Regions from separate parts of the Microbacterium paludicola genome, predicted to be linked through region 1. Evidence: predicted binding sites of a transcription regulator. Region 1 holds the regulator's gene; the other holds the start of a gene.
The links. Region 1 encodes LexA, which represses DNA repair genes until DNA is damaged. Its sites were predicted from a motif close to TCGAACANNTGTTCGA; they were not measured.
Positions count from the first base shown of each region.

Region 1 (9,468 bases):
TTCTGCGCTGCCTCGTACTTGAACTTGCCGTAGTCCATGATCTTGACGACGGGAGGCTTCGAGTTGGGGGCGACCTCGACAAGGTCGAGATCGGCCTCCTGCGCAAGACGCAGGGCGGCCTCGATGCGGACGACGCCGATCTGCTCGCCGGCGGGGCCGACAAGTCGGACCTCGGGCACGCGGATGCGCTCATTGGTACGGGGATCGCTGATGCGGACTCCTTGGGTGGTGATTCGAGAGCCACCGTGACGCGGTTTCGTGCCACGGGCGGGAGAAGAATCAGCATCCACCCGGCAGACGTCACGCGTCGACCTCACCCATACCCAGGCCCGTGCATCGCACGATCTGGAACACCCGCGAGAAACGCGAGGGAGTGCATGACCCGGTAGCCTTGTAACGGCAAGCGCGGGTGGGATGTGAATCCTCTTTCGTCCGGGATTCTCTACGAGAACCGCCGGAGCCCGGGAAAGTCTACCAGAGAGCGGCACATGAGCACCAACCCGGCACACACCCCCTCCCCCGACGCCCGCAGCGGCCGGGCGTTCGACCCCGAGCGCGAGGCTCGCTGGGAGGAACAGGAGCGCGCCGGATCGGACACCTCCGCCGTTCGCGACATCGCCGACGTGGCCGCGGTCGAGGTCATCGGCACCGCGTGCGTCCACCTGATGAGCGCCGCCGCCGTGAAGCTCGGCCTCGCCGACACCCCCGAGGCCGAGGCCGACATCGACCTCGACGAGGCCCGCAAGCTCATCAACGCCCTCGCCGGTCTCGTGACCGCCGCAGCCCCGGAGATCAGCGACATGCACGCGCGCCCGATCCGCGACGGCCTCCGTTCGCTGCAGCTGCGCTTCCGCGAGATCTCGTCGATCCCCGACGCGCCCGGCAAGGGGCCGGGCGAGAAATACACGGGCCCCGTGATCTGAGGCCTCTCCGGGGTTCCGCGCGGGACTGCGGGATCCTGCTTCCGAGCGGGGGCCCGGCTCGCTCGTTCCTCGCTCGCCCCCTACTCGGGCGCAGGATCCCTCCGTACCGCGCTGGGCAGTGAGGACCGCACACATTCTCTTGTGGAACGCGAGCGGCGGTTGGCGGGGCTTCCGCTGCGGCTTCGGGGATTCCCGCTTCGCAGCGGGGGCCCGGATCGCTCGTTCCTCGCTCACCCCCTACTGCGGCACGGGAATCCCCTCCGCCTCCGCTGACACGCGATCCGGGGGCACCGGCTCGCTCCGCGGCGGCGTTCTTGTCAGTCGGCGGCGGTGAGCTTGACGGAGAGGCTGTCGACGAGAGTGGCGACGCGGTCATCCGCCGACCAGCGCCGCGCGAGACGCGCCAGCACGGCATCCAGCTCGCTGCGGTCAAGACCCGACATGAGGGTGAGGCGCACAACGAGCTCCGGCCCGCGCAGGCGCGCGGTCGGGTCGCCCTGCTCGACCGTCAGATCGAGCACGGCGAGTTCGCCCGCGATGCTCTGCTGCAGGCCGAGGAACACATCCGGGTCTGCGAAGCTCGGGCTCCACGGCTCGCCCTGGGCGATCGCCCACACGGCCGGCCGGCGCACCACGAACTCGGTGTCGGAGGTCGGGTCCAGCACCATCAGATCGGTCTGCTCGGCCGACGCGGCAAGGGCGGCGCGCACGGCCTCGACGGGAATCGGCCGCGCCTTCGCGTCCCACCGGGCGAGCGCCTCGACCGAGCTGAACACCGGCAGCACCTTGCGGCCATCCGGCGCGGCGACCGTGACGATCGACAGCTCCTGGGTCTTGTCCACGACGAGGCCGTGAGGACCGACGCCCTCGTCGCCCTTCTCCGCGACGAGCGGGATCAGCACGCGCGCATGACGCAGCGCGTCGATCACCGCGACCTGGTCGCCCGTTCCCTCGCGGAACGCCGTGAGCGCCGCGAGCAGCGCGGGATCCGCCGATCCGTCGTCCCCCGAATGCGGGTTCGACTCGAAGTGGCGCCCCTCCCAGGGGACGCCCGCGGAATCGCCGTCAGTCGGCTGCGACATCCAGTGCCTCGGCGAGCGTGAACGCACCCGCGTAGAGGGCCTTGCCGACGATCGCGCCCTCGACGCCGTTCGGCACGAGGCGACGCAGCGCGGCGATGTCGTCGAGGCTCGAGACGCCGCCCGAGGCGACGACCGGCTTCGTGGTGCGCGAGGTGATCTCGCGAAGGAGGTCGAGGTTCGGCCCGCGGAGGGTGCCGTCCTTGGTGACGTCGGTCACGACGTACCGGCTGCAGCCGGCCTCCTCGAGGCGCTCGAGCACCTCCCAGAGGTCGCCGCCCTCCTGGGTCCAGCCCCGGGCCGCGAGCGTCGTGCCGCGGACGTCGAGGCCGACCGCGATGGACTCGCCGTAACGGCCGATCACCGATGCCGTCCACTCGGGGTTCTCGAGGGCCGCCGTGCCGAGGTTGATGCGCTGCGCGCCGCTGTCGAGGGCGGCCTCGAGCGACGCGTCGTCGCGGATGCCGCCCGACAGCTCGACGTTGATGCCGCGCATGTGCTTGATGACCTTGCGCAGGATGCCGGCGTTGCTGCCGCGGCCGAACGCCGCGTCGAGGTCGACGAGGTGGATCCACTCCGCGCCCTGCTTGGCCCAGTTCTCCGCGGCCTCGATCGGGTCGCCGTAATCGGTCTCGGTGCCGGCCGCGCCCTGCGTGAGGCGCACCGCCTTGCCGCCCTGGACGTCGACGGCGGGAAGCAGGATCAGTCCGGGCGTGGACGCGAAATCGTTCATAGCTCCTGGTGTGGGTTCGACCGCCCCGGGTGAGGACGGTGCGCGCCGGGGATCTCCCGTCGCGGGCACGATCTCAGAGGGTAGCCCCGGGCAGGCTCTGGATCCAATTCCGCAGCAACCGGATGCCCGCGTCGCCCGACTTCTCGGGGTGGAACTGGGTGGCCGACAGCGGGCCGTTTTCGACGGCGGCGAGGAAGTGCCCGCCGTGCTGGGCCCAGGTGACGACCGGCTTCGCGAAGGGCCCGTGCGCCTCGAGCGTCCAGTCCTGGGCGGCGAAGGAGTGGACGAAATAGAAGCGCTCTCCCTCGAGGCCGCGGAACAGGCGCGAGCCCTCGCCGGGCTCGACCGTGTTCCAGCCCATGTGGGGCACGACCGGCGCCTTGAGCTCCTCGACGACGCCCGGCCACTCGCCGAGGCCCTCGGTCTCGACGCCGCGCTCGACGCCGCGCTCGAACATCACCTGCATGCCGACGCAGATGCCGAGCACCGGCAGGCCGCCCGCCAGGCGCCGCTCGATCAGCTCGGGGCCGCGCACGGTCCGGAGCTGCTCCATGACCGCCTTGAACGCGCCGACGCCAGGCACGAGGAGGCCATCGGCATCCTGGATCAGCCCGCGATCGCGTGTGAGGCGGACATCCCCGCCCGCCGCCTGCAGCGCCTTGACGGCGGAGTGGATGTTGCCGGATCCGTAGTCGAGCACCGCGATGACGGGACGGCGCTCGCCGGTCCCGACGACATCCTGCGTCTCGGCGTCGGTCACAGCGCTCCCTTGGTGGATGGCACGCCGTCGACGAGCGGGTCAAGCGCCTTCGCCTGCCGGAAAGCCCGCGCGAACGCCTTGTACTCGGCCTCGGCGATGTGGTGCGGGTCGCGGCCCGAGAGCACGCGGACGTGCACCGTCAGCCCGGCGTTGAACGCCAGCGCCTCGAACGTGTGGCGCACAAGCGACCCGGTGAAGTGCCCGCCGATGAGGTGCTGCTCGAAGCCCGCGGGCTCGCCCTCGTGCACCAGGTACGGGCGCCCCGAGATGTCGACGACCGCCTGCGCGAGTGCCTCGTCCAGCGGCACGAGCGCGTCGCCGTAGCGCGAGATGCCCGACTTGTCGCCCAGCGCCTCACGGATGGCATGCCCGAGCACGATCGAGATGTCCTCGACCGTGTGGTGGGCGTCGATGTGGGTGTCGCCGGTCGCCGTCACGGTCAGATCCGTGAGCGAGTGCTTCGCGAACGCCGTGAGCATGTGGTCGAAGAACGGGACGCTCGTCGAGATCGAGCTCTTTCCCGTGCCGTCGAGGTTCAGCTCAAGCTCCACCGTCGACTCGCTGGTGGAGCGGGTGCGGCGCGCGATGCGGGCAGTCGTCATGCCTCGATCCTAGTCGTGAGGCGGCCACGGCCGTCCGGCACCGAGGATCCCCTCAGCGCCCTCCGACCTCGGACAGAGCCTCGAGGAACGCGGTCGTCTCCTCCTCGGTGCCCGCGGTCGCCCGCAGGTGACCGGGGATGCCGATGTCGCGGATCAGCACGCCGCGCTCGTAGAGCGCCTGCCACGTGGCCGCGGGGTCGGCGACGCCGCCGAACAGGATGAAGTTCGTCCACGACTCGTGGGCCTGATAGCCGAGGGCCTCCAGCGTCGCGCCCATCCGGTCGCGCTGCAGGATGATCTCGTCGACCATCGCGAGCATCGTGTCGGCGTGACGCAGCGCGGCGGTCGCAGCCGCCTGGGTGAGGGCGCTGAGGTGGTACGGCAGGCGCACAAGACGCAGTGCGTCGATCAGCGCCGGGTCGGCCGCCAGGTATCCCACCCGTGCGCCCGCGAACGCGAACGCCTTGCTCATGGTGCGCGAGACCGCGAGGCGCGGACGTCCGCCGAGCAGCGTAAGGGCGGACGGAGAGTCCTTCGGTGCGAACTCCTGGTAGGCCTCATCGACGACCACGATGCCGTCCGTGGCGTCGTACACGGCCTCCACGACGTCGAGTGAGAGCGGCGTGCCCGTGGGGTTGTTCGGCGCGCACAGGAAGACGACGTCGGGGTGGGCGTCGGCCACCTGGCGGGCGGCGTCCTCCGGGTCGATCCGGTAGTCGTGACCCCGCGTGCCGGCGAGCCACTCGGCCCCGACGCCCCGCGACAGCAGCCGGTACATCGAGTACGTCGGCTCGAAGCCGAACGCGGTGCGACCGGGACCGGCGAACGCCTGCAGCACGTGCTGCAGCACCTCGTTCGAGCCGTTGCCCGCCCAGATCTGCGACGAGTCGACCCCGTGCCCGAGGTACTGGGCGAAGGACTCGCGCAGCTCGGTGAACTCGCGGTCGGGGTAGCGGTTCACATCCCGCAGGGCCTGGGCGATGGCGTCGGAGATGTCGTTCGCGACGTCCTCCGGCACGGGATGCGTGTTCTCGTTGACGTTCAGGGCCACGGGAAGCGGCGCCTGGGGCGCCCCGTAGGGCTTCTGGCCGCGCAGATCGGCGCGGATCGGCAAGTCGTCGAGAGAGACCGTCACGCTCTCCATGCTAGAGGCGAGTGCGACACCCGCTCCCGCACGCGGTCAGCCCGCGCTGGAGTACTCGGCGGGGATCGACAGGCGCTCGCCGGCCATGACGGCGGACGACGAGAGCTGGTTCAGGCTGATGATGGCGTCGACGACGTCGCGCGGATCGGAGTTCGGCGCGACCTCCTCGGCGATCGCCCAGAGCGACTCGCCGGGCAGCACGGTCACCGTGTCGAACGTGCCGGCGGGAGCGCCGTCCTCGCGCGAGGCGAGCGCACTGCCGCCGGAGACGATTGCGAGCCCCAGGGCGATCGCGATCGGCGTCGCCGCCATCGCGGCGAGCACACGGCGTCCACGACGCGTCAGGCGCAGGCGCGTGGCCGGCGCCGCGGTGCGGGCGGTGCCGCTCACTCGCGTGCGGGCCGGGACCTCGAATGCGGTGATGCTGACCGTGCTCATCGGTGCTCCTTCGTGTTCGGAGAGCTTCGCATCCGGCACCTCGGCCGGGAGGGCCGGATGCGAAGCTCTGTTCCGAATCTATCTTCGAATCTTCGAATGTGTCAATCTGTTCTTCGAAAACCGATCCGATCCGATCCGCGACACGCTCGAACAGATCTTCCGAATCACGGCGCCGTTCGGATACGGTTTCGATGACGAGACACACCCCACCACGGGCCACCGACATTCACGTCGGAGGAGAAGGAGCCGGTCAGATGAGCGCCGTCACGATGCCCGCCACGGAGTCGATCGCCGAGAGCGACGAGAAGCGCCGCACGCGCCGGCGCAAGAGCCTCAGCGAGAAGCAGCTGGCCATCCTCGAGGTCATCCAGCGCTCCATCCAGTCGAAGGGCTACCCGCCCACGATGCGCGAGATCGGCGACGCCGTCGGCCTGAAGTCGCTGTCGAGCGTGACCCACCAGCTCGGTCAGCTCGAGCTCAGCGGCTACCTCCGACGTGACCCCGGTAAGACGCGCGCGATGGAGGTGCTGATCGACCTGCCGGGCCAGTCGGGCGAGAACCTCGACGCCGGCGTGCCCTCGGTCGGCGACGCCGCGATGGTCCCGCTCGTGGGCCGCATCGCCGCGGGCGTGCCGATCACCGCCGACCAGCAGGTCGAGGAGATCTTCCCGCTGCCCCGCCAGCTCGTCGGCAAGGGCGAGCTGTTCATGCTCAAGGTCAGCGGCGAGTCGATGATCGACGCCGCCATCTGCGACGGCGACTGGGTCGTCGTGCGCGTCCAGAACACGGCCGAGAACGGCGACATCGTGGCGGCGATGCTCGACGGCGAGGCGACCGTCAAGGTGTTCCGCCAGCGCGACGGCCACACCTGGCTGCTGCCGCGAAACTCGGCGTTCGAGCCGATCCTCGGCGACGAGGCCGTCGTGCTCGGCAAGATCGTCGCGGTGATGCGCGCGGTCTGATCCTGCACTGGGGGGGCCCGGCAGCACGTCGGAGCCTCCCGATAGCGTGGGGTTATGCCCACGCTCCCCTATGGATCCTGGCCGTCGCCGATCTCGGCGTCCGACATCGCCGGCGGGTCGCCGCGCCTCGACGGCGCGCGTTTCGTCGGGCCCGATGGGGAGATCTGGTGGAGCGAGACGATCCCGGCTGAGAAGGGCCGCACCGCCGTTGTACGGCAGGGCGACGACGATCCCGATGTCCTGCTGCCGGCACCGTGGAGCGCGCGGTCGCGTGTCCACGAGTACGGCGGCGGCGCCTGGACGACCACGGACGAGGGCGACCTGCTGTTCGTCGAGGGCTCCGACCAGCGCGTGCACCGGATGGCCGTCGGCGGCGACCCGGTACCGCTGACTCCCGGCGACCTGGGCATGGCGTTCGGCGACCTGACGTACGTCGACGGCCGACTCTGGGCCGTGCGTGAGACGCGGGGCGAAGACCCTGTGCCCTCGCGCGACATCGTGGTGATCCCGCTCGACGGCTCGGCGTCCGACGATGCGTCCGCGATCCTGAGCGTCGTCGCCGGATCCGACTTCCTCGCCTACCCCGCTCCGCGCGGCGACCGACTCGCCTGGATCGCGTGGGATCACCCCGACATGCCCTGGGACGCGGCGGAGCTCCGCGTCGGGCGCCTCGGCTCCGACGGCATCGTCGTCGAGCACGTCGTGGTGGCGGGCGGCCGCACGCCCGAGGGTCCGGTCGCCGCGCTGCAGCCGGAGTGGACCGGCGATCACGAGCTGATGTTCAGCGCGGATCCGGCAGGCGACGGGCCGGGCGGTGGGCGCTGGAACCTGCGCTGGGTGCGCTTCGACGGGCTGGTGGCGACCGGCCCCGAGCCGCTCTACCCCGTCGACGCCGACACGGGCGGCCCGCTGTGGAACCTCGGCGCACGCTGGTATGCGCCGCTCGACGATGGCCGGGTAGTCGCGGTGCACACGCACGGCACCGACGGGCTCATCCTGCTCGATCCGACCCGCGGCGGCGTGGAAACGCTCGAGACCCCATTATCGAGCGGCATCCTGATGCGCGACGCCCGCGGCGAGAAGGTGCTTCTGACAGGTGCGGGAACCCAGGTGCCGGGCGGTCTGTGGCTGCTCGACGTGGATGCACGCACGCTCGGGGCGATCCGCGGGGGCGTCGCGGCGCTCGATCCGGGCTGGCTGCCTCCGTCGCGGGCGCTCACGTTCGAGGGCCCCGACGGCGACGTGCACGCCTTCGCGTACTCGCCGACGAATCCGGACGTCGAGGCTCCGTCGGGTGAGCTGCCGCCGTACCTGGTGCTCGTCCACGGCGGCCCCACCGCGCACTCATCCGGTGAGCTGTCGCTCGCCGTGGCGTACTTCACGAGCCGCGGCATCGGCGTGCTCGACGTCAACTACGGCGGTTCCACCGGGTACGGTCGCGCGTACCGCGAGCGGCTGCGGGGACGCTGGGGCATCGCCGACGTGGCGGACACGGCTGCCGCCGCGCGCGGCCTCGCCGGAGCCGGACTCGCGGATCCGGCGCGGATCGCCATCAAGGGCGGCTCGGCGGGCGGATGGACGGTGCTGTGCGCGGTCGCCGACACGGACGTGTTCGCCGCGGGCATCAGCCGCTACGGCGTCGCCGACCTCCGCCGCCTCGCGGAGGACACCCACGACTTCGAGGCGCGTTACCTCGACGGGCTGGTGGGGCCGCTCCCCCAGGCCGAGCCGCTCTACGTCAGCCGCTCGCCGCTGTCGCGCCCGGAGACGCTCCGGACGCCGCTGCTCATCCTGCAGGGCGCCGACGACCCGGTCGTGCCCCCGTCGCAGTCGGAGGCGCTGCGCGACGCGCTCGCGGCCAACGGCGTGCCGCACAAGTACGTGCTGTTCGAGGGCGAGTCGCACGGCTTCCGCCAGGCCGCCACCCTTGAGCGCGCCTTCGAGACCGAGCTCGCCTTCCTCGGCCGCCTCCTCGGCTTCGAGACGCCCGGCGTCCCGCCGATCGAGCTCGACTGAAACACGCGAGCCCGGCTCTGACCAGCGCGCGCTCTGGCGACCGGAGCGCCCGGATACAGGCCGGATGGGGCGGGAGTCGCCTGCCGGTGCGGGTGGGCCTGCCGCAGGCTCGCTGAGCCTGGATGCGGCCAGCGCGGCGGTCAGCCGCCGACGATCATCCGCTCAGCCGAGCTGGACGCCGAAGGCCTGCACTCCCGGGTGGGACTCCAGGCGCGTGAGACCAAGGCGGTCGTAGAACGCCAGCGCCCCGGTGTTCTTGTCGGAGGCGACGAGGTGAAGCCCCGGCACACCGCGACGGCGCAGCTCGTCCAAGAGCGTCTCGATCAGGCGGCGCCCGAGACCCCGACCCTGCGCCTCGGGCAGCAGGTCGATGTGCAGGTGCGCCGGGTAGCCGAGGCCGGCGTACGGCTCGGCGCCCGGGCGACGACCGTACGCGTAGATGAGCGTGCCGTCCTGACGCGTGCGCTCGACCTCGGGCTGCGGGTGACGCGCAGCGACGCGCGGCCACCACTCGTCGCGGAACCACTCCTCGAACCGGTCCGTGTCGTCCGTGCCGATCACGTAGCCCACGACCCTGCCGTCCTCGGCCTCGACGACGAACGCGAGGTCGGGATGCCGCGTCACGTACGGAAGCGCGAACACCTCGGCCCACAGCGTGTCGTCCTCGAAGACCCCGGTGGCATCCGATCCGTTGTCGGCGGTGCGCAGGCAGATCTCGGCGACCGCGTCTCGATCGGCCGGCTGATACTGCCTGATCCTCATCGTCCGGCCACGCGGTACGGCTCGAGCGCCGCGGCCAGGCGCTCCGAGA
Region 1 covers NZ_BAAANG010000022.1:51,335-60,802, reverse strand. Annotated here, with positions in the region: gene infC (translation initiation factor IF-3) at 1-179, opposite strand, end outside; gene ABD161_RS11380 (DUF1844 domain-containing protein) at 489-923, shown strand; gene ABD161_RS11375 (SseB family protein) at 1,241-2,005, opposite strand; gene priA (bifunctional 1-(5-phosphoribosyl)-5-((5-phosphoribosylamino)methylideneamino)imidazole-4-carboxamide isomerase/phosphoribosylanthranilate isomerase PriA) at 1,989-2,735, opposite strand; gene hisH (imidazole glycerol phosphate synthase subunit HisH) at 2,809-3,495, opposite strand; gene hisB (imidazoleglycerol-phosphate dehydratase HisB) at 3,492-4,097, opposite strand; gene ABD161_RS11355 (histidinol-phosphate transaminase) at 4,150-5,241, opposite strand; gene ABD161_RS11350 (LysM peptidoglycan-binding domain-containing protein) at 5,278-5,679, opposite strand; gene lexA (transcriptional repressor LexA) at 5,949-6,641, shown strand; gene ABD161_RS11340 (alpha/beta hydrolase family protein) at 6,696-8,657, shown strand; gene ABD161_RS11335 (GNAT family N-acetyltransferase) at 8,820-9,419, opposite strand; gene hflX (GTPase HflX) at 9,416-9,468, opposite strand, start outside.

Region 2 (9,468 bases), on a different contig from region 1:
AGCGCTGGTTGAACTTCTCGACGCGACCGGCCGAGTCCATGATGCGCTGCTTACCCGTGTAGAACGGGTGCGACGCCGACGAGATCTCGACATCGATGACCGGGTACTCGACGCCGTCGAGCTCGATGGTCTTGTCGCTGGTCACGGTCGAACGGGTGAGGAAGGTCTCGCCCGAACCGAGGTCGCGGAACACGACCGCCTTGTACTCGGGGTGGATGTCAGTCTTCATGGGGGTCCTTGCCAAGAGATTTTGAAAAGTCTTCCGGTGCTTGGGCACCAGCGAACGAGTCTACCAGACTCAACCCGCCGTTGAGACCGCTGTCAGTGGGCGCGTGCGGCGTAGCGGCCGCCGTCCTCGCTCAGCTTGATCTGCACGCCGAACGTCTCCGAGAGGTTCTCCTCGGTGAGCGTCTCGGGGATCGGGCCGGCGGCGACGATCTTCCCGTCGCGCAGCAGCAGCACGTGGGTGAACCCGGCGGGGATCTCCTCGACGTGGTGCGTCACCATAACGAGGGCCGGCGTGACCGGCGACTTCGCATACTCGCTGAGCAGACCGACGAGAACCTCGCGCGAGCCGAGGTCGAGGCTCGCGGTGGGCTCGTCGAGCAGCAGCAGCTCGGGGTCGGTCATGATCGCGCGGGCGACCTGGACGCGCTTCTGCTCGCCCTCGCTCAGGGTGCCGAAGGTGCGGTCGGCGAGGTGGTCGAGACGCCACTCCTGTAGCACACGCAGTGCGCGGCGCTCGTCGATGTTCTCGTACTGCTCGTTCCAGCGGCCGAGCACCGAGTAGGCGGCGGTCAGCACCGCGTTCAGCACGGTCTCGTCCGCCGGGATGCGCTTTGCCAGCGCGGAGGACGCGAAGCCGATGCGGGGGCGCAGCTCGAACACGTCCGTCCGGCCGAGGCGCTCGTCCAGGATGTCGACAGTGCCGGCGGTCGGGTGGATGAGCGTGTCGGCGAGCTGCAGGATCGTCGTCTTGCCGGCGCCGTTCGGGCCGAGCACAACCCAGCGCTCGTCGTCGTTCACCGCCCAGGTGAGTCCATCCACGATGTTCCGACCTTCTCGGCGGACCACGACGTCTTCGAAGGAGAGCACAGTGGGCATGCGTTCAGCCTACCTATCCGGATGGGGCCCCCAGCGCGGACGCGCGGGCTCGGTCGGGCACGGGCGCGGTGTGCCGGGCGCTACGCTCGTCACTCGTGACCGCGCGCTTTCTCGTCGTCCTCGACGCCGACTCCACTCTGATCCGCAACGAGGTCATCGAGCTGATCGCGGATGAGGCCGGGCGGGGCGCGGAGGTCGCCGCCGCCACCGAGGCGGCGATGCGCGGCGAGGTCGACTTCGCCCAGAGCCTGCGGTCGCGGGTGCGGGAGCTCACCGGGGTGCCGGTCGCCTCGTTCGTGCGGGTGCGGGCCCGGATCGAGCCGACGCCGGGCGTGACAGCCCTGATCGACGCCGTGCACGCGCGCGGCGGACTCGTGGGCGTCGTCTCCGGCGGGTTCCACGAGATCCTCGACGAGCTCGCCCCGCATCTCGGCGTCGACCTCTGGCGCGCGAACCGCCTGCTCGCCGCGGATGGCGTGCTGACGGGCGAGGTCGACGGCCCGATCGTGGATGCCGCCGCCAAGCGCGAGTGGCTGACCCGCTGGGCACACGAGCACGGTGTGCCGATGTCGCGCACGATCGCGATCGGCGACGGGGCGAACGACCTGCTCATGCTGGAGGCCGCCGGCCTCGGCCTCGCCTTCAACGCCAAGCCCGCCGTCCGTCGCGCGGCTCCCCTGGTGATCGGTCCGGTCAACCTGTCCCAGGTCATCCCGCTGCTGCCGTTCTGAGGCGAGCATGAAGTCCGCGCTACCGCTCGGCCTTGACTAGGTTTCCGAAGGCACATCGCGAGGCTCGTCACGATGGTGTCCACATGCCCGTGTCGCCATATGTCCGCGCAATGCGCGAGAGGATCGAATGGATCGACCAGGTGCTTCGCGACGTGTGAGCCGAGGAGTCCGCGCGCTCGCTGAGGCCGCGTAGTGAAGCCCGCTCAGGCCTCGTAGTGCAGGAGGTCACCCGGCTGGCAGTCGAGGACGCGGCAGATGGCGTCCAGGGTGGTGAACCGCACGGCGCGCGCCCGCCCGTTCTTGAGCACCGCGACGTTCGCCGGGGTGATGCCGATGGCGTCGGCGAAGTCGCCGACGCTCATCCCGCGCTCCCGCAGCATCCGATCGATCGAGATGCGGATCGCCATCACACGACCTCGTCGAGTTCGGTGCGCAGCCGGATCGCGTGGCCGAGGAGTGACCGCAGCACGAGAGTGATGCAGGCGAGCGCGGTGAGGGCGAGGCACGCGGTCACCAGGATGAGCGCAAGCCAGGGGCTTCCCGCCTGCCCCACGCCGATGACGACGAATGCGACGACCACCAGCGCAGCGGCGCAGATCAACGTCGAGACGATCACGTCGACCCACAGGAGGAACGGTCGCGCGAGGACGGTGCCGGCGTGGATCCGTTGGACGAGCAGAGCGACCATGGCGAGCGTGACGAGAGCGAGCAGGACGATCGCGATCGCGAGAGCGAGCAGGGGCGTCCGCAGAGATGCGTACTCGGGAAGCGCCGCGGCGACGCTCGCCGACATAGCCGGCAGGAGGGCGATCACCCCGATGCCGCCGAGGAGCAGCGCCGCCAGGAGCGCCTGGGTGAGGACGACAAGCGCGAGCGGCGGCTTCGGGAGATCGTGGTCCATGCATCGATCTTCGATAGATCACCTATCGAAAGTCAATAGATGCTGGGCGCACTGTCGTCCACACAGGAGGTGAGCCCCTCGATTCTCCACATAGGCCAGAGATTCGAACGGATGTCCGAGGCTCGTGGGACGCTTGATGCATGCCGAAGTTCGCGGATTCCGATGGTCTCACCTGGGGTTTCACCTCGGGCGAGAAGGCCCGGACGCGCGCGGGCGTCGAGCGGCTGAAGGAGATCCGGGCCGAGCGAGCGCGGCTGGATGCGCAGGAGGCGGCAGAGCTGGCAGCCCTGAACAGCATCGCGGTCGGGCAGCTCGAGCGGATGCCCTCGCACAGCGACTACGCGTTCCCGATCCGGTCAATGGCTACCGAGCTCGCATTGGCGCTTCGGGAGTCGCCCCGGGCGATGCAGGGGCGAATGGAGCGCGCCGCCGAGCTGGTCGAGAAGTTCCCGGCCACGCACGCCGCCCTGGCGGCGGGGCGGATCACCGACCGTCACGCCCGCGAGATCACCGCCGCCGGGATCGGGATCCCCGGCCCCGAAGCGCGGGCCGCGTACGAGACGGAAGTCGTCGCGCTGGCGGAGAAGACCACGCCGCACCGCACAAAGGAGACCGCCGCGCTGGCGGCCGAGCGGCACCACCCCGACGCGCTCGCGGTCCGTCACGAGAAGGCCCGCGCGGAGCGACGGGTGTTCCTGGATGACCTCCCCGACGGGCAGTCGATGCTCGCCATCATCGGCAACGCCGTCGTGATTCACGGGGCCTACGACCGCCTCACCGCCGGTGCCCGCGCCGTCAAACGCGACCGGCGCCGGGTGACCCGGGAACTCGACGGCATCGAGCCAGCGCCGCAGTCCCCGGACGCGGCGAAGTACCACGACGATCGTCACCTCGGCCAGCTGCGCGCCGACCTCGCCCTCGACCTCCTCCTGACCGGCATCCCCACCGGGCACGACATCGAGCAGGACATCCGCGCCACGGTGGAGGTCACCATCCCCGTCACCACCCTCATCGGCCTCGACGACGGCCCCGCCCTCCTTGCCGGCTACGGCCCCATCGACCCCGACACGGCCCGCCGTCTCGCCGGCACGACCGCCGGCTGGGAGCGGATCTTCCTCGATCCCGACACCGGGGCGCTGCTCACCGTCGACCACTACACCCCCACGGCAGCCCAACGCCGGTACCTCCTCGCACGGGACAAGACCTGCCGCGTCCCCGGGTGCGAGACCAAGGCCAAACACTGCGACCTCGACCACACGATCCCCTACTCGGCGGGCGGAGTCACGGACGTCGACAACCTGAACTGCGTCTGCGAGCAGCACCACATGCTCAAGCACCACGCCCCCTGGCGATGGCAGAACCTCGGGCACGGTCGCACCCGCATCACCAGTCCCTGCGGCTACGACTACACCGAAGGCCCACCCCTCATCTACACCGGCGGGCCACGCGCCCCCTTCTGACGCGCCTGCCACCATGGACGCATGGGCACGGGTGAACTCTGGGACCTGACGGACCATCGCGGACGCACGGTGGAACGCACCCACCGGCGCGGGATCGGCGAGATCCCGCCCGGGTTCTTCCACATCGTGTCCGCGACCTGCGTCTACCGGCCTGATGGTGCGGTGTTGATCACTCGCCGCGCCGCCGGGAAGGACTATCCCCTGACGTGGGAGTTCCCTGCCGGAAGCGCCCTCGCCGGCGAGACGAGCGTCGAGGCGGCCACCCGTGAGCTCCGCGAGGAGACCGGCCTGTCCCCCGATCCGGCTCGCTTCCGGTTCGTCGGCCGATTCACCGAGCCCTCGGCGCTCGTCGACGTCTATACGGCGCCGTTTCCGGATGGGTCAGTGCTGGCGCTTGATCCCGAAGAGGTGGCGGAGGCCGAGTGGGTCACCACGGACGACGTCGAGCGCCTCCGGCGCCTCGACGCGTTCGCAGCGCCGTGGCTCCCACGTCTCGAGGCGCTCTGGCAGCCGATGAAGGACGCCATCGCCGAGGGTCTGCGCTGATGCTGCTGAATGTCGTGGAGGCCGGCAGCGGGCCTCGCTGCGCGGTCCTGCTTCACGGGATGCTCGGCTCCGCCGAGAGCTGGCAGCGGGTCGTGCCCCAGCTCCTCCATGCCGGATACCGGGTGCTCGCCGTCGACCTGCCGGGGCACGGGCTGTCGCCGCGCGACCCGACGATGACGCTCGAGGGCGCCGCCGACGCTGTCGTCGACACGGTGCGGGCGTTCGTCGACCATCCGCCCGCCGTCGCGATCGGACACTCGTACGGCGCACTCCTGCTCGCGGCGGCCGCGGAGAGGATGCGGCCCCGTCTCGCGGTGTATGTGGACGCGCCCCTCGCGTTCCCCGGTGGCGCGGATCGCGACGCCACCCTGGCGCGATACAAGCGCGACAAGCGGGTCCGGACCCCGCAGCGGCTGCGTGAGACCCGCTCCCACTACAGCGAGGCGGACGCCGTCGTCGAGGGACGCGCAGCCGAGCGATTCGATCCGGCGACGTCCGCCTCGATCTCTGCCGGCCCGGGCGGCTCGTGGGCGCCTTCCCCGGGATCTATCGTCCTGCGCGCCGAGCCGAGCGAGTTCGTCACCGACGCGGACGCCCGGGTGCTGCGGGACCACGGCGTGGACGTCCGCAGCATCCCCGGCGCCGCCCACACCGTCTGGTACAGCCACTTCGACGCCTTCGTCGCGGCTCTGCCCGAGATCTTCTCGCCGGATGTCGGTGGCCCGTCATAGCCTGCGGGCATGGCAGACATCATCCTGATCCCGGGCCTCTGGCTCGACGCCTCCTCGTGGGACGACGTGGTCCCGACGCTCGAAGCCGCGGGACACCGCGTGCACCCGCTCACCCTCCCGGGCGTCGGCGCGCCCGCGACCGAGTCGCAGGACATCGGCATCGACGACTGGGTCGACGCGGTCGTGCAGCGCGTCGACGCGGCCGCAGGCCCCGTCGTCGTGGTCGGCCACTCGGGCGGCGGCAACGTCGCATGGGGCGTCGCCGATCGCCGCCCCGAGAAGATCGCGCGCGTCATCCTGGTGGACACGATGCCGCCGCCCAGCGGCTCGGGCATCTCCGAGTTCCCGGTCGTCGACGGCGTGGTGCCGTTCCCCGGCTGGGACTTCTTCGGCGACGACGCCGCCGATCTCGATGACGAGACGCGCAGGCGCACCGCGCCGACGACGAAGTCCGTCCCTGCGCGCGTGCCCACCGATGAGCTTCAGCTGAACGACGACCGCCGCTTCGCGGTGCCGGTGACGGTTCTGGCGGGCGGGCAGGACGAGGCCGAGCTGCGCGGGATGCTCGCGGAGTGGCCGGCCTGGGGCGAGAACTTCGACCGGATCCAGGACGTCGAGGTCGTCAAGCTCGGCACGGCCCACTGGCCCCAGTTCTCGAAGCCGGAACTGCTGGCGGCCGAGATCCTGAAGGCCGCCGACCGGGTCTAGTGCCCCATCCCGAGGCCACCGTCGACCGGGATCACGGCGCCGGAGATGTAGCCGGCGTCATCGGAGGCGAGCCAGGTGACGGCCGCGGCGACCTCGGCGGCGCTGCCGTAGCGGCCCGCGGGGATCGACTTGCGGTACTCGGCCTGCGTCGCCTCGGGAAGCTCGGCGGTCATGTCCGTCTCGATGAAGCCCGGGGCGACGACGTTCGTGGTGATGCCGCGCGCTCCCAGCTCCCGGGTGAGCGAGCGAGCGAAGCCGACCAGTGCGCTCTTCGACGAGGCGTAGTTGACCTGGCCCGCCGAACCCAGCAGACCGACGACGCTCGAGATCAGGATGACGCGACCGAACCGCGCCTTCAGCATCCCCTTCGACGCGCGCTTGACCACGCGGAACGATCCGCCGAGATTCGTGGCGACGACGCTGTCGAAGTCGTCCTCGCTCATCCGCATGAGCAGCGTGTCCTTGGTGATGCCGGCGTTCGCGACGACGATCTCGACCGGGCCGAGCTGCTGCTCGACCTCGGCGAACGCGGCGTCCACCGCGGCGCCGTCGGTCACGTCCGCACGCACCGTGAGCGTGCCCTCGGGTCCTTCGCCGCTGCGGGCGGTCACCGCGACGCGGTACCCCTCCTCCACGAAGCGCTCGGCGATGGCCCGACCGATGCCGCGGTTGCCGCCGGTGACGAGGACGACGCGTCCCTCTGCACTGCTCACGATGCTGCTCTCCTGTCCTGGCGATCCACTGGCTCGCCGATCCTGGCAAGCCTACTGACGCACCTCACGCCGACCCCGGTGCGGGCGCGCACAAGCATCCCGACGCACGGCTGTACCGGAGGGACAGCGGCGTAGGCTTGATGGACCGTGAGATCCCCCCGCCGAGAGCCCTCCTCCGCCGCGCAGTCGGCGACCTCGCTGCCGGTCGCCCCGGCCGACGACGCGGGCGTCCGCGTGCGCAACTACCTGCTCACGATGGGGATCCGGATCACCTGCCTGCTGCTCATGGCACTCATCACGCCCTACGGCTGGTACACGTTCGTCTTCGCCGTCGGCGCGATCTTCCTCCCCTACATCGCCGTGGTCGGCGCGAACGCCGCGAGCGGCCGCAACGTTCCCGTCGCCGAACGTCCCGTGGCGGCGGCGCTCGACGCTGCTCCGGTCGAGGAGAAGACGGAAGCGGCCCCCGCGGAGCCGACGGTGATCCGCATCGCCGAGACCCCCGCGCGTCCCGCCGCCGAGACCCCCGCGCGTCCCGCCGCCGAGACCCCCGCGCGCCCCACCGCCGACCCCGCCGCGCGGCCCACCTTCGCGCCCGACGACGAGGACCGCACATGATCGGCGACCTGCTCAACGGCGGAGGCCTCGCGGAGCCGACCTGCTCGCGTGCCGGCTGCGGCGACACGGCGACCTGGTCGATCGCGTGGCGCAACCCCAAGATCCACACGGCCGATCGCCGCAAGATCTGGCTCGCGTGCGACGCGCACGTCGACTACCTGCGCGAGTTCCTCGCGGCACGCGACTTCCCGCTCGAGGTCACTGCCGGCGTGCCCAAGGAGGCTGACGCATGAGCGCCCCCTTCTCGCAGAACCGCGCCACGCGCTGGAGCGTCTACGCACTCATCGCCGTCCTGTTCGCCATCGCGTGCGGATTCCTGTCGCACTGGCAGTTCACGCGCAACGAGGACCGCGCCGCGATGCTCGAGCTCGTCGAGGCGAACTACGACGCCGCTCCCCTGCCGGTCGAAGAGGTGCTCGACCGCGGGTTCGCCCCACAGGACGAGTGGCACCCCGTCCGTCTCGCCGGGCGCTATCTGGCCGAGGAGCAGCTGCTCGTCCGCAACCGCGCGCAGGGCGGCACAAGCGCGTTCGAGGTGCTTGTGCCCTTCCAGCTCGCCGACGGCCGGATCGTCGTGATCGACCGCGGCTGGGTTCCGCCGGGCGAGGACGCCGTCCCGGATGCGGTGTCCGCCCCGCCCACGGGCGAGGTCACCGTGATCGCGCGGATCCGTCCCGGCGAGCCCCTGCCGTCATCCGGTCGCTCCGCACCCGAGGGTCAGCTGCCGACCATCCACCTGCCGTCGGTGGCGGACCTCACGGGTCCCGAGACCGAGACCGCGTTCTACGGCCAGCTCGTCAGCGAGAACCCGGCGCCGGCGGAGGCCCGCCCCGCCGCGGTCGCCGCACCCACCGAGGACCCCGGACCGCACCTGTCGTACGCGATCCAGTGGATCCTGTTCGCCATCATGGGCTTCGTCTTCATCGCCTACATGATCCGCACGGAGGTCAGGGCGCGCCACGAGGACGCCGAGGGTGACGACGACGATGAGCTCCCGACTGCGGCGCCCGCGCGCGCGAAGCCGCGCCGCCGCGACCGCGACGCTGACGAAGAGGATGCGCTCCTCGACGCCTGATCGCGCGCCTACGCGAGCGTGATCAGGTCGAGGTACGACTTGTTCCAGATGTCCTCGACGCCGTCGGGCAGCAGCAGCACCCGCTCGGGGTTCAGCGCCTCGACGGCGCCCTCGTCGTGCGAGACGAGGACGACCGCACCCTCGTAGTGCGCAAGGGCGCCGAGGATCTCCTCGCGCGATGCCGGATCGAGGTTGTTCGTCGGCTCGTCGAGCAGCAGGACGTTCGCGCTCGAGACCACGAGGGTGGCGAGCGACAGGCGGGTCTTCTCGCCGCCCGACAGCACGCCGGCCGGTTTGTGGACGTCGTCGCCCGTGAACAGGAACGAGCCGAGCACCTTGCGCGCCTCGGTCTCGTTCAGGTTCGGCGCGGCAGAGACCATGTTCTCGAGCACCGAGCGCTTCACATCGAGGTTCTCGTGCTCCTGCGCGTAGTAGCCGATCTTCAGGCCGTGGCCCGGCTCGATCTGCCCGGTGTCGCTCTTGTCGGCGCCCGCGAGGATCCGCAGCAGCGTGGTCTTGCCCGCGCCGTTGAGGCCGAGCACAACGACCTTCGAGCCGCGATCGATCGCGAGGTCGACGCCCGCGAAGATCTCGAGCGCGCCGTACGACTTCGACAGCGACTTCGCCATCAGCGGCGTCTTACCGCAGGGCGCCGGCTTCGGGAAGCGCAGCGCCGCGACGCGGTCGACCTGGCGCACCTCCTCGAGCCCCTCGAGCAGCTTCTCGGCGCGCGCGACCATCTGGTGCGCGGCGGCCGCCTTCGACGCCTTCGCACCGAAGCGGGCGGCGCGATCCTGCAGCGCCGACGCCTTCTTCTCGGCGTTGGCGCGCTCCTTCTTGCGGCGCTCCTCGTCGGCCACGCGCTGTCGCAGGTAGTGCTT
Region 2 covers NZ_BAAANG010000003.1:315,740-325,207, reverse strand. Annotated here, with positions in the region: gene ABD161_RS04340 (type B 50S ribosomal protein L31) at 1-229, opposite strand, end outside; gene ABD161_RS04335 (ABC transporter ATP-binding protein) at 322-1,104, opposite strand; gene serB (phosphoserine phosphatase SerB) at 1,200-1,835, shown strand; gene ABD161_RS04325 (helix-turn-helix domain-containing protein) at 2,039-2,242, opposite strand; gene ABD161_RS04320 (DUF2975 domain-containing protein) at 2,242-2,736, opposite strand; gene ABD161_RS04315 (HNH endonuclease signature motif containing protein) at 2,877-4,196, shown strand; gene ABD161_RS04310 (NUDIX hydrolase) at 4,218-4,742, shown strand; gene ABD161_RS04305 (alpha/beta fold hydrolase) at 4,742-5,473, shown strand; gene ABD161_RS04300 (alpha/beta fold hydrolase) at 5,483-6,181, shown strand; gene fabG (3-oxoacyl-ACP reductase FabG) at 6,178-6,894, opposite strand; gene ABD161_RS04290 (DUF3099 domain-containing protein) at 7,042-7,512, shown strand; gene ABD161_RS04285 (hypothetical protein) at 7,509-7,745, shown strand; gene ABD161_RS04280 (SURF1 family cytochrome oxidase biogenesis protein) at 7,742-8,587, shown strand; gene ABD161_RS04275 (ABC-F family ATP-binding cassette domain-containing protein) at 8,596-9,468, opposite strand, start outside.
Region 2: the regulator LexA is predicted to act here: its motif matches at 2,840-2,855, upstream of ABD161_RS04315 (HNH endonuclease signature motif containing protein).